Regions from separate parts of the Paenibacillus sp. EB106-05-06-XG162 genome, predicted to be linked through region 1. Evidence: predicted binding sites of a transcription regulator. Region 1 holds the regulator's gene; the other holds the start of a gene.
What was found. The regulator NrdR, encoded in region 1, represses ribonucleotide reductase genes. The targets are predictions, from matches to a motif close to AACACNATATATNGTGTT.

Region 1 (7,050 bases):
TCTGTGACAAAATGTCTGTCGCCGTAGAACAGCCACGATTTCCCTGTCGCACCCAGCTCTTCTCGATCCTCAAGAAATGCACGAAATGGGGCAACGCCCGTACCAGGTCCGATCATAATGACTGGTGAATCTGGATTCACAGGAGGTTTGAAATTCGGATTCTGTTGAATAAATATCGGAAGTTTATCGCCCGGCACCAATCGTTCAGCAATATAGCTTGAAGTTACGCCTTTACGTTCGCGGTCATGGGCTTCGTATTCCACCTTGCGAACGGTCAAATGCACTTCATCAGGGTGTGCGTTAAGGCTGCTCGCAATCGAATACAAACGCGGCGGCAGCTTACGAAGCAGTGTCGATAGATCTCCCGGGGCAATTGTCCACGGCTGGAAATCACGAAGCAGATCAAGCAAGTCGCGTGCTTTGACATATGCTCTCAACGCCTCTTGATTGCCTGGGTTCACCAGCACTGCCAATTTGTCGCTGCCAGAGAAGGCAACGGCTTTCTCCAATAAAGGCTTCGTTAACACTGTAATTTCATAATAGTGCAGAAGTGCATCACGTACAGAAGAGGTCTCTCCATTCTTACCGGTACCAACGACCTCCTCCGGATTCCAGTTCAGAAGCGAGATCAGCTCATCGACGAGTGTTGGATCATTCTGCGGATATACGCCAACCGCATCGCCGGGCGAATACGTCAAGCCCGAATCTTCTAACGAAATCTCCACATGACGCGTCTCACGATCGGAACCTCTTCCGTTCAAGTCTAGATTCTCCAGCACTTCTGCCATATACGGGTTATTGCGCGAATAGATTGGTTCAACAACATTTGGTTCATCTGCAGCGCTAGCTGCATTCGTAGTCACATTCGTGGATGCAGGTGTCGAAGAAGAACTTACCGCGCGATTCACAGCGTCAATCCAGCTTGCAGCAGAATCTTCAAAGTCCACGTCGCAATCCACACGATCTGTCACTCGCTCTCCGCCTAGTTCTGCAAGCCTGGAATCGAAATCTTGACCTGTTTTACAGAAAAACTCATACGATGTATCCCCTAAGGCAAGTACCGAGAATTTCAAGCCATCCAGCTTCGGAGCACGCTTACTATGCAGATATTCATGGAATGTCAGTGCGTTATCCGGTGGATCACCCTCGCCATGCGTACTGACAAGCAAAAATAGATAATCAACCTTCTTTAAATGATTTGTCTTATACTGATTCATGGCCGACAGTGTTACTGTGATCCCTTGCGCTTTCAAAGTTTCTGCCAATCGACCTGCTAATCTCTGCGCATTCCCAGTCTGTGAGCCGAACAGGATCGTCACTTCGCGTGGTACTTGCGTCTCGATAGAGACGGGTGCTGCTGTAGGTATCGCCGATACGTCGTTTACCGTCAATGGTGCTGTCACCGTATTCGCACACACCATACGATAAGCAGATAAATAACCACCTAGCCAGCTTATTTGGACATCCGTTAAAGTTGGGAGCAACTTATTAATTAGCTCTGTTTGCTCACTTGTAAATGGACTATTCGTAACTTGAAGTTGCAACACGAACCACCTCACAAAAATATATAAAATCCGATAAAACCACTAGGTATTATTTAATATTTATACTAAAACAGATTTGCAAAAGGTTCAACCTAAATATCGACAATTATTTATTAGATATTTTTAGGTTTTTCATATTTTTACTTATAAAGCTGTAAATGCTATGAACCAGGCTAGATTTACCTATTAAAAAATGCACCCCCTGTGAATTCATTGATCTACCCGAGGGGGTAATACCCATGATTTTATGAGTGCATTTTGTTGATTTCCGTTATTCTATACTTTTCAAAGATTCAATCATGTTGATTTTGGTGACTTTTCTTCACCGGGGTTCTCACCCCCTAAGGTTTCCACCAATTAAAAAACGCAACCCTCATCAGGTTGCGTTGTGTTTACAATTTGGTGGAGCCTAGGGGCTCCGCTCGTACAACTCACTTCACCTTTCAGCGGGATGTCCCATTCCTGATTTCACTTGCTGCCGATGATGACTCGACGAGGACTACCTTATAGGTAGAATAAGAACGCCGTGCTCCTGCATTAGAAGTATTTCTTCGAAGCCTAATCATCCATTTCGTCCGCGCGGACTGAACCCGGGGGTTCTCACCTCCTAAGCAATCCACCAAATAAAAAACGCAACCCTCATCAGGTTGCGTTGTGTTTACAATTTGGTGGAGCCTAGGGGGATACCGCTCGTCTAACTCGCTATCCTTTTCAATGGGATGTCTCATTCCTGATTAAGCTTGCTGCCGATGATCACTCAACGAGTTCTACCTTATAGGTAGAATAAGACGCCGTGCTCCTACATTTGAAGTAAGTTCTCCGAAGCTACTCATCCATTACGTCCGCGCGGACTGAACCCCAGGGTTCGCCCCCTAAGCAATCCACCACAACAAAAAAACCACGTCCGAAGACGTGGTTAATATTCATTGTGGTGGAGCCTAGGGGGATCGAACCCCTGACCTCATCGCTGCCAGCGATGCGCTCTCCCAGCTGAGCTAAGGCCCCATTTGCAGGACAAGCATAGCATAATTCGAAAAAAGTTGTCAATACAAAAGTTGGATAAACTCGGCGGACTATAGATCCGTTAAACGTCGAATACTAACCCATCATAACGAATAAGCGGACACAGAAGCCTTTATATGACCTATGTGAAGCCCCTCAAGGCTCCAAACCAATACATAAGCGCGCTACAGTCCGTTAGATCCGAAATCCAAGCAATTTTGGCGCATATAACGTCCTTTGTGTCCATTAACACCTGCATTACTCATACCCACAACCATGCGTGCCAAGTCCTACTTATTCATCAATCGTATGCTTCGATAACAACCCCGTTAGCTCTTTCATGAACATATTAATGTCCTTGAATTGACGATACACGGAAGCAAAACGCACATACGCGACTTCGTCCACCGGATAGAGCTGCTCCATCAGAAGCTCACCGATTGCACGGCTCTCTACCTCAGGATTTGCTGTGTTCCGCAATGCCTTCTCGACTTCAGAGACGATCATCTCCAGACGCTCCATTGGTACGGGTCTCTTCTCACACGCGCGAATGAGGCCGCGCAATACTTTGTCGCGACTGAATTCTTCGCGGTTACCTTCTTTTTTGATGACAATGAGTGGCGTCTCCTCGATCATTTCAAAAGTTGTAAACCGTCGACTGCAGCTCTCACATTCTCGACGACGTCTGATGGATCTATTCTCGTTAGCAGGCCGTGAATCCAGCACCTTTGTCCCCGAATAATCGCAATGCGGACATTTCATAAATAAATTTCCTCCGTCTCAAATCAATTACTTTAAATTTCCATTCGTCACCTGAATAACAATCATCGTTAAGCACATAATACAATTACCAACCGCAAGGAGGTGAATACAGAGATGAGCGGAAACCGTTCTAGCAACACACTTGTCGTTCCTCAAGCAACTGCTGCTCTTGATCAAATGAAATATGAAGTTGCTCAAGAGTTAGGCATCGCTATTCCACAAGATGGTTACTATGGCAACATGGTAACACGTGACACAGGTTCTATTGGTGGTTACATCACCAAACGCCTTGTAACGATCGCCGAGCAACAACTTGCCGGTCAACACAGATAATTATACTTTTGGAGAGAAGCGTTGGTCAGGCTGTTTCTACAGCTTGTCCCACGCTTTTCTTGTTTATCCCATGAAAAACAAGCCGCTACAGTTCATTCTGATAAAGATCCTTATATTTATTATAATAATAAACGACACGCTGTACATAGTTTTTCGTCTCCCCGTAAGGGATCTTCTTGACGGTCTCGAATTTGCCGTCCCATGTCTCGTTCTGAAGCCACTTCGCAACCACACTCGGTCCTGCGTTGTAAGCGGCTAGCGCGACGTATGTATTATTGTTGAATTTCGTTAATAATGACTTGATATACCACGAACCGATCTGAATATTCGGTTCGGCTTCATGTTTCACCTCGTCCATCGTCACGGAATCGAACTTCCCCTTCTCAATGACCCAGCTCGCCGTATTCGGCATCACCTGCATGAGCCCGAGCGCTCCCTTCCGCGATTCGCTACTTAACTTATAATTACTTTCCACCCGAATAATTGCAGCAATCAGTAGAGGATCCACATCGAAGGTCTTCGCATGCTTCACAATGGCTTCTTTATAGTGAATGGGATAAATCCATCTCCCCATCCAGCTTGAGTTGAAGAACAATACGGATACCAAAGCAATGAAAAGAACGAGCAATACCCTTTTTTTTCGTAATACCTTCATTCGATCCCCTTTCTGCGCAAGAATTGATCGATTTGTTCCATCGTCTGCTCAAGTCCAAAGCGGTTATCGATGACAATGTCGGCTTTTTCTTTTTTACGTTCAATATCTAGTTGCGCGTTCAGCCTTTTGACAGCTTGTTCTTCCGTAATCTCATCCCGCTTCATCAGACGTTCGATCTGTAGCTCCCGCGGGACATAGACGACCATAATCTCATCGAAAAACCCTTCATATGCTGCACCTGCCTCGTACAACAAGGGAATGTCTGCCACGATCAGTTTCTCCGGATGTTCCTTCTCATACGCTGTCATCCGCTCCTGAATGCTCGTCCGAATCGCAGGATGCGTAATGCTCTCCAGCACTTGACGTTCTGCCGGATTCGAGAATATGATCTCACCAAGCCGTTTGCGATGAAGCGTTCCATCTTCTTGTAAAATATCTTGTCCAAAATGTGCTGCTACTTGCGCCAGAATGGGAGACCCTGGATCCATAATCTCTCGCGCAATTTGGTCTGCATCTATAAGTAAGGCACCCCGAGCAACAAGGAGCGACGAGACTGTACTCTTGCCCGTCGCAATGCCACCAGTTAACCCAATATTCATATTTGTCACCTCAGAATATAATACCTCAATGAAATCAACAACTAGAAAAACCTTAGGATTCCCATAATGATAAGCACGACACCTGGAATAAAGGACAGTTTGCGCAGCCATTGCAGTCCCGCGAACATAAGTCCTACCCGCGTCCCTAAATAGAGGAAGCTGCCGCTGGCAATCGTGATCGAAATACAAGTCCATAATGGCGAGAAGCCTAACAATGCAGCACCTAATCCGGCGCCAAAAGCATCCAGCGACAACGCAATACCTAGCAATGCCGCTTCCGATGCCGATATCACACCCGAACGGTCGACATCCGCCGCCGACGGGGACTTCAAAATTTGAATGACAAGACCAAATGCCCGAATCTCAAACGTGAATACCGTCTTCTTCGTTGCCATTGCATCTTGCTTAACCGCGCTATCCTCTGTAGGTCGATTTAACTCAGTCCCCGCATCCACATCGCGATCCTTGGAGCCAATGAGTTGAATCAGCGCCCAACCTCCGATGCCCATCAGAATTAAGGCACCAATCCATTTACTAATCTCAGGCGATACATAATTGGCAATCCATACCCCAATCAACATGGAGGTATAAATAATAATGCCTGAACAAGCGGAGATAATGATAACCGATAAGATTGGAATCCGTATTTTTCGCAAGCCATACGTAACCCCAACACCAAACCCATCCAGGCTCAGTGCGCATGCGAGCAATACTAAAGACAACAAATGCACTAGCATTCCATTCCCTCCCGCCTGCAGCTCTATAAGTCACCATCGTGTTGGTGCAACTGTGCCGCAATGTCTTCCACATCATATGGGCGGGGGGAGGAATAAGTGCCTACTATTTTATTAGGAATCGGGCTGGCAGTGCGGACAATAATGTGTACCACGACCGCCGACGACTGTCTTCACAATGGCTGTACCACACGTTACACACGGCTCGTCTTTCCTGCCGTAAATCTTCAAATATTGTTGGAACATGCCCATCTCACCTTGTCCATTCACATACGATTTGATCGACGATCCTCCTGCTTCCACGGCTTCTTGCAAGGTTGCGATCACGGCATGATAGATGGCTTCAAGCTGTTCATCCGAGAGCGTATTCGCTTTCACTTCCGGATGAATACCTGCTCGAAATAGGGCCTCATCGACATAAATATTCCCAATCCCGACAACATATGACTGATTGAGCAAGGTTGGCTTAATAGGCGTAGCACGTTTACCAATGACAGCACGGAACTTCTCGAATGTAAATTGCTCATCTAGCGGTTCTAACCCGAGCTTGTTCAGCGGTGCCATCACGAACTCTTGACCCGGCTCGAAAAGGTGCATCGTGCCGAACTGTCTTACATCCTTATAACGAAGCTCCGTCTGATCGGTAAAGTGAAAAATAACGTGCGTATGCTTCTCCACCGGCTCGTCCGAACGATACATCCCGTACCGTCCTTCCATCCGCAAATGCGATACGAGCACTAGCCCGTCCAATACGAGGCGCAGAAACTTCCCCCTGCGCTCGACCTTCTGGAATGTATGACCTTCCAGAAGATATGCGAACTGCAGCACATCATCTGGACGTTGTATGATTCGAGGGAGCGATACAGTGACTCGTTCGATCGTCTTCCCTACAATTAATTGATTTAATGTTCTTGTTACGGTCTCGACTTCCGGTAATTCCGGCATATGACTTCACCTCATCCTCCATTATACCGAATTCAAAGGATCTTTTCTCTTGGATTATTTTGCTTCATACCAGTTCGCACCGAAGCTCACGTCGGCTTGAAGCGGAACATCTAGCTTAAGGGCTCCCGCCATCACATCTGGTACGAGCTTCTTCATCATCTCCAGCTCCTCAGCTGGTACTTCGAACACCAATTCATCGTGTACCTGAAGCAGCATGCGGCTCTTGAGCTTCTCATCTTCAAGGCGCTTCGCCATCTGCACCATCGCCAGCTTGATAATATCTGCTGCCGTCCCTTGGATCGGCGTATTCATCGCTGTCCGCTCCGCAAAAGAACGAAGGTTGAAGTTTGACGCCGTAATCTCAGGCAAATACCGTCTGCGTTCAAGCAACGTCGTCACATAGCCGTCCTGACGCGCTTGCTTCACAATATCGTCCATATATTTGCGAACCCCTTGGAATACGGCAAAATACTGCT
Region 2 (7,050 bases), on a different contig from region 1:
CCTCGCTGTTGCTGATAAATCCGGTCTCAATAATCACAGCAGGTTGATTTACTCGGCGCAGCAAATAGAAGGGTTTACCGCTTTGCATTTCCATATGGGTGCCGTAGTGTTTGTTAAGCGCATTTTGAATAATGTTCGCGAGCATGATACTACGGCCTTCTTCTTTATATAGCACCACGGGCCCGCGACGGCTGCGATTTTTGTTCCAATTGACGTGTAGACTGACGAGCATTTCGGTTGGAATTTCTTCCGTCAATTGTCTGCGTTGTGCAAGGTCTCTGCGATGTCTGGATTTATTGTTCAACCAATGGTTATCTTCACTCAGTGCATAGTCGCCTGTACGATTCAGAACGGCATGAATACCATGCTTCTGAAGCATTAAATACAAGCGTGTTCCGATTTCTAGATTAATGTTCTTCTCAAGAATATTCTCATGGCTTGTTCCGCCATCAATTCCGCCATGACCAACATCAATCACAATGACGGGATGGGTGAATACTTCGTTCATCGATGCAGGTTCCGCAGCGACTGATGAACTCCAGGTATGACAGCTAATAATGATAAGGATACTTGTAAGAAGAAGGCGATGGAATGTTCTCATTTGATTCATGCTGCATTAAATCCTCCTTGAAAAAGCTTCCTGAATAGGATGTGCAATATGAGAGAAATGATGCGCTAAGTTTATTTTTTGTACCAATGGAGCATGCTAAGAGTAAGGAATCCAGCAAGGAGGTTATATACAATGGCCAAAAAAGGCGAAGAGCTCGTCAAGTATATTACGGAACGTGTTGTTGTCTATATGGAGACCCCTAAAGATGTCCGTAAGCAAAATCGACAAACGCGTGAGCCATGGGTATTACGATGGTTCGGATACGTCCCGTATAGTATCCTAAAATGGGCTCAAGGGACATTTAAGGTTAGTCGCGCACACGAAGAAGCACCTCCTTCATCGAAAGGTTGAAGGTAGGCGCTTCTTTTTTTGTATAATGAAATGAGGTGAGGGGGGAAGAATTGTGAAAATGAAACGCAAAATTGCGGATTTATCGGATTGGAACCGAAAGCTTCAGGTGACTTACCGTCAGATGTTTGTGGAGGAAGCGGATTTTAAAGGATATGTCACACGCGTTCAATTTGATGATGTTCAAGGCCCGATATGGTATCAGCCAGCAGCACATCACCGGTATTTGCTTGTAGACGATCGATATGTGTGGCTTCAATATTTTCCGAGCAACGCGAACTATGCTGTAACGACAGTCATTGATCCGCAAGGCGCGCTTGTCCATCATTATGTCGACATTCATGCGGGAAGCGGGGTAACGGCTGACGGGGTGCCTTATTTTGATGATTTGTTCTTAGATCTCGTGATACTGCCTTCTGGTGAACGATTTGTACTGGATGTAGAGGAACTGGAGGAAGCAAAGGAACAGGCTGTGATTACGTCGGTGCAATGGAAGCTGGCTTACAAGACATTGCATGAATTGCAGCAAGAGATTGAAAAAGCAGGTACGGCATGGTTAGGTCGATGGAAGCGGGATGCGAAGCGGCTATCGGTCATCCATCATTTATAGAATTTCCCGAAGGCGGCAAGAGATTGGAAAGGGATCCATCGTGCCCCTTCATCATGAACCATAATATAGGTAACGTTTCGCCAGGTCTGATAACCAGAGACAGCCAGTGGGATCATGTAGGAATCTTGGTACCAGTTCGACACATACGTGATTTTCGCCTTCTGATCGAGCTTTGTGGACAAATGAGCAGCCGTTTTAATTTCTAAGGGCGCATGGGTTAACCAATTGATCCGTTCGAACGGGTCGAAGGTGGGTATCGGCTGAGCGCTCTTGTTAGGCATGATCACTTCTTGCATTCCAGCTTCAAGCGGTGATCCTTGCGTAAATAGCTTCTTCTGCTGGTCCCATTCTTGGTCCGTGATTAAGAGCTGCTCTCCTGTCTTGGCATTGTAATAAGTAGCAGGCTGATCCTGTGGTTCGACGCGCCATACGGCAAGCATAGGGTGGAGATAATAACGTTCGATATGCAAGGTATCCGTTGTAAAAAGCTGATTGCGTTTGATCGATGAAGGAATAATGCCGTGCTGCACCAAAGAGAGGTACAGCGTATTCGTGCTGAAGAGCGGGCTAGGACCAACACCGTATTCGGACAATGTTAGCTGCTGCGTCTCCGTTGCGCTGACGATCAGATAACCGAGTTCTTTCTCCTTCTTCGTCAATTGCACGAGCCAACTGTGCAAGCCAGGTCCGAGAGGGGAGATCTCATATTTCGCTCCTTTCCAGACGGTGAAAGGTGCATGCTGTGACAAATCTTGAATCCAGCCTTCAACGTGCTGAATGATCATTTGTTGATCAATGGCAGGGGATGTTATTGCGTCTTTTTCAGCTGATTGTGTCAATTCTGAAGCGGAAGCAGCGATAACTGGAGAAATGGTCGTAAATATCGCGCTATATAGCAGTATAGCAATAGCACAAGTTGACAAGAGTATGCGAATGAATCGCGATGGTTGCATGAGCGCATCACCTACTTGCATCATATTTATGATCCTATGTTCCTTATTGTAGCGGACAAGCCTGAAAAAGGTTGTTAGAACGTGTCGGCGATGCCGTGTCTGTACGCGTTCTATTTTTGCGATGTTTTAGCGAGTTTCGTCTGTTATTGCTTGGCCACCGACCTCAAATGAAAGAATCCGCAATTCATGACGGATATTCGAATACGCGGTTCGTATTGCCATGTCAGTTCTTGTTTGCGATTCGCATATTGTTCTTCTACAGATTTCTTTATTTCATCATCTTCCGTCTTGAGCAGCCCTTCATAGTAACTGTCAATCCGCGCGATTTCGTCATCGAATCGGATTTTTGCTTCGACCGCCCATTCATCATCATAGGTTCTAATTTTTTTCTCGATATAACTCTCGAGTTGATTTCTCGCTTTGGTTAAGGTTAGGGCGCTTCGCAGTACATGAACATTAGCTGGGAGGCGCGGTGACATTTTGCGAGTCAACATGTTGTCGCAGAACTGCTCGATAATGTCTCCCGTAACCATAGATATGCCTAGCGCATGGATCTCTTCACGCTTCATATCGCAGGCAAATTCAATCTTCATATTCACGCCAAGCCATTGCTCATAGGGCGTTGAGAAGTTCGACGATTTCTGCTCTGCATTGGGCAGTTCAAATAGATTAACATAAGAACCGCCCGCCTTCGCCGCTTGAAAAAATTGATCCAATCTCCGACTGCCGTAGGTGACTTCTTCCTTCAGTAATCGATGGGCGATATATCCAGGTCCTGGAGGAGGATCTGGTGGAAGCGGAGGCATTTTGTCTTTATCGAAAATAAAACAAAATTTCATCGTCTCCGGTTCTGTCCCTGTACGATCGACGAACCCCCAGTAATAAGGGCGATTGGTAAGCTCACGGTCCGCCTGAGGCGATAACTTGACGATGACATGTCCCGGAGATTTCTCGATCAAATGGCAGTTCGTCGCATCCAAATAGCGAAGAACAAATTGCTGGACTTGCTTGGCGCTCATCACCATTATTGTGCTTCCTCCTGTGGTGCATCCTGAATGTAAGGCTCATTATCGGCAACCGTTTTTGCAATGTCTTGAAATGTTTTGCCGATCGACTCTACGTTCGCTCGAATATCCTCATCTGATTTCGACTCTAACATCATTTTATAGAGCCTTTTCTCGAGAGAGTCCTGCTTCTCCATCCGTTCGAGGATGACATCCAGCTGACCAATGACCAATTCAAACAAATTGATTTTTTCGTGGAGCAGGTTGAGAATATGTTCTTCGATCGTTCCTGAGGTGGACAGGTTATAGATTTTGACATCATTCATCTGTCCAAGACGGTGAACACGGCCAATCCGTTGTTCCACGCGCATCGGGTTCCAAGGGAGATCGAAATTAATCATGTTATGGCAGAATTGTAGGTTAATCCCTTCGCCGCCGGCCTCCGTTGCAATCATCACTTGCGCACGGTTGCGGAATAGATCCATCATCCAGTCCTTCTTCCCGCGGTTCATGCCGCCGCGATAGGGGACAGCCACCATATTTTTGCTGCGAAAGAAGTTCAGGAGATAATCCTGGGTTTGCCGGTATTCGGTGAAAATAATCACTTTGTCGTTCATTTCCTCAATCAATTCGAGCGCTTTCTCGGCCTTGGTATTCGCCTTGATCTGTCGAATCATATTTACGAGTTCCCAGATCTTCGCATGGATAGGCGAGTCTTCCGGCATTTTCTTCGATAGATTGATTAAGGTTAGGAATACCGCATCGCGGCTGCTGCATACTTCACGCTGCAGAGTTACGAGGGAGAGCATGCTGCTCATATCGCCGTTCAGCTCGTTATAGCGATCTTTGACGAAGGCCGTTACCCCGTTGTACAACGCCATTTCTTCATCGGAGAGCGTCAGCGGCACATTTTTGACGAATCGTTTGGTGAATCCGATATTCCCGTCGCTGCGACGATTGCGAATCATCACTTTGGAGAGCTCACTCTGCAGCTGATCTTCATTCTTCGGCAGTCGCTTATCGACAATGAAATTCGCAGCAAAATCACTGACACCGCCCAGCTGACCAGGCTTCAATAGCGTGATGAGATTATAGAGCTCGCTAAGATCATTCTGGATTGGCGTGGCCGTCAGAAGCAGGCAATATTTTTTGCGCAGTTGGGTAATGAACTGGTAGTTGGTTGTTTTTTTGTTCTTCAATTTATGGGCTTCATCAATAATCAGCATGTCGTATTCGTTCTGCAAGAGCAGGTCTTTGTGCGGATCGCGTTTAGCTGTATCCATTGAGGCGACGACAACATCATAGTGCCACGTATATTCTTTTTTCTGTGCAACGGCAGCGATGCCGAATTTCTGGTTCAGCTCGCGAACCCATTGCAGGACGAGAGACGCAGGCACGAGAATGAGCACTTTGCGTGCTAGGCCGCGAACGAGATATTCTTTGAGAATGAGCCCCGCCTCAATCGTCTTGCCGAGTCCCACCTCATCTGCGAGAATGGCTCGTCCGCGCATTTCGTGTAAGACCTTCGTAGCTGTCTCAATCTGGTGCGGTAGAGGACTGAGGTTGTTCAATTGCGTGAGGCACTGAAGCTCATCGAAGGTGGAGACGACCTGAGATTGTTCCGCTTCATAGTTAAGAGCGAACAACGTAAAGTCATCCCAAGGGCCGTTCTTCGCAGTGCGTTCTTCTAATTCCGAGAACCACGTACGATCGAAATCGATCGGAGCGGAGGGTTGTTTGGAACGTGAAGTCGTTGCAGAATTTATGGACATGATGGATTAGCTCCTTCTTGATGATGTGCGGATAATGATAAAAAAAATAGTGAACTGTTCTGGTTAGTATGGACGAAAAAGGGCGGGTTCATAACTCACTTGCAATATTCTCCAAGTAGAAGGATTTAGAATTGCAAGTCTAGAAATAGAGCGTGTGATAGAGAAAAAAGAAGCTAGATGGGACATGCTGCGGATTCTTGGCATTAATTCCACATCACACCATTAGAAAGTACAATATGTGGTATAGTATAATGATAAACGCACACAATATATTGTAAACTTTACATACAATAAATATGCGTTTTTGTGCGGGAAATCATAGGTTTATTGGTTGTTAATATGCTAGAGGAGGTTGTTTTTGTTGAATACGACGCATAAGCAGCGGTTGGAAGGATTAAGTGAGAAAATATTTTTGGATCGTTATGCATGGAAAAATGCAGACACGAACGAGACGAAGGTCGGAGATGTCGTGCTCGTATTGACCAAGGATGATCCGAAATTTCCAGCTAAAGAAGTAGGGGAAGTCATCAAGCGTGAAGGCCGTTCTGTTACCGTGAGAACACGCAGCGGTGAAGTGGTCGATTCGACGGTTGAGAAGCTGACTCTAACGGTTGAGAAGACGCCTGAGGAAATGTGGGATCGTCTGGCAGCGGCAATGGCATCGGTGGAGAAAACTCCAGAATTACAAAAACAATGGACGGAAAACTTCAGATATATATTAGATGATTGGAAATTGGTGCCGGGTGGACGGATTGCTGCCGGTGCAGGTGCAAGTGAAGAGTTGACGTTGTTCAACTGCTACGTTATTCCTTCTCCGAAAGATAGCCGTGGCGGAATAATGGCGACATTGTCCGAAATGACCGAGATTATGGCACGCGGCGGCGGTGTCGGCATTAACTTATCCTCGCTGCGTCCGCGTCGTGCGATTGTTCGCGGTGTGAATGGATCGTCGAGCGGTGCGGTATCGTGGGGCGGATTGTTCAGCTACACGACAGGTTTGATCGAGCAAGGCGGTAGCCGCCGCGGCGCGCTGATGCTGATGATCAATGACTGGCATCCGGACCTCATGGATTTCATTACGGTTAAGCAGACGATGGGTCAAGTGACGAATGCGAATTTGTCAGTCTGTGTGAGCAACGGCTTCATGGAGGCCGTGAAGAAGGATCTAACGTGGGATCTTGTATTCCCTGATACTTCGGATCCAGAGTACGACGAAATCTGGGACGGCGATATGGACAAGTGGAAGAAGCTAGGCAAGAATGTCATCCACTACAATACGGTACGCGCTCGCGACGTATGGCATACGATTATGGAATCCGCTTGGAAATCGGCTGAACCTGGCGTCGTTTTCATGGAATACTACAATCAAATGTCGAACAGCTGGTATTTCAACCCGATCATTTGTACGAATCCATGCGGTGAGCAAGGTCTTCCAGGTTGGGGCGTATGTAACTTGTCCGCTATGAATCTCTCGAAATTCTATGATGAAGCGAATCATGATGTCGATTGGGCAGAGCTAGGCCGAGTAACGCGTTATTCGGTACGTTTCTTGGATAATGTCATTGATAAGACGCCGTATCATTTCGAGGAAAATAAAGAAAATCAGCAGAAGGAACGCCGCGTAGGTCTGGGAACGATGGGACTCGCAGAGCTGATGATCAAGCTCCAAATTCGTTATGGAAGTCCAGAATCGTTAGAATTCTTGGATAAATTATATGGCTTTATCGCCAAAGAATCTTACCTCGCATCAGCG

Region 2: the regulator NrdR is predicted to act here: its motif matches at 5,559-5,576, upstream of AC3WU2_RS25685 (adenosylcobalamin-dependent ribonucleoside-diphosphate reductase).

Annotation. Positions count from the first base shown of each region.
Region 1 is NZ_JBYTDT010000005.1:124,246-131,295, reverse strand. It holds gene AC3WU2_RS13620 (assimilatory sulfite reductase (NADPH) flavoprotein subunit) at 1-1,544, opposite strand, end outside; tRNA gene AC3WU2_RS13615 (tRNA-Ala) at 2,474-2,549, opposite strand; gene nrdR (transcriptional regulator NrdR) at 2,841-3,308, opposite strand; gene AC3WU2_RS13605 (alpha/beta-type small acid-soluble spore protein) at 3,423-3,641, shown strand; gene AC3WU2_RS13600 (lytic transglycosylase domain-containing protein) at 3,727-4,296, opposite strand; gene coaE (dephospho-CoA kinase) at 4,293-4,895, opposite strand; gene ytaF (sporulation membrane protein YtaF) at 4,937-5,632, opposite strand; gene mutM (DNA-formamidopyrimidine glycosylase) at 5,744-6,574, opposite strand; gene polA (DNA polymerase I) at 6,629-7,050, opposite strand, start outside.
Region 2 is NZ_JBYTDT010000017.1:64,315-71,364, reverse strand. It holds gene AC3WU2_RS25715 (N-acetylmuramoyl-L-alanine amidase family protein) at 1-610, opposite strand, end outside; gene AC3WU2_RS25710 (YqzE family protein) at 743-961, shown strand; gene AC3WU2_RS25705 (ribonuclease FAU-1 family protein) at 1,020-1,568, shown strand; gene AC3WU2_RS25700 (hypothetical protein) at 1,559-2,545, opposite strand; gene AC3WU2_RS25695 (YqhG family protein) at 2,665-3,546, opposite strand; gene AC3WU2_RS25690 (DEAD/DEAH box helicase) at 3,546-5,297, opposite strand; gene AC3WU2_RS25685 (adenosylcobalamin-dependent ribonucleoside-diphosphate reductase) at 5,659-7,050, shown strand, end outside.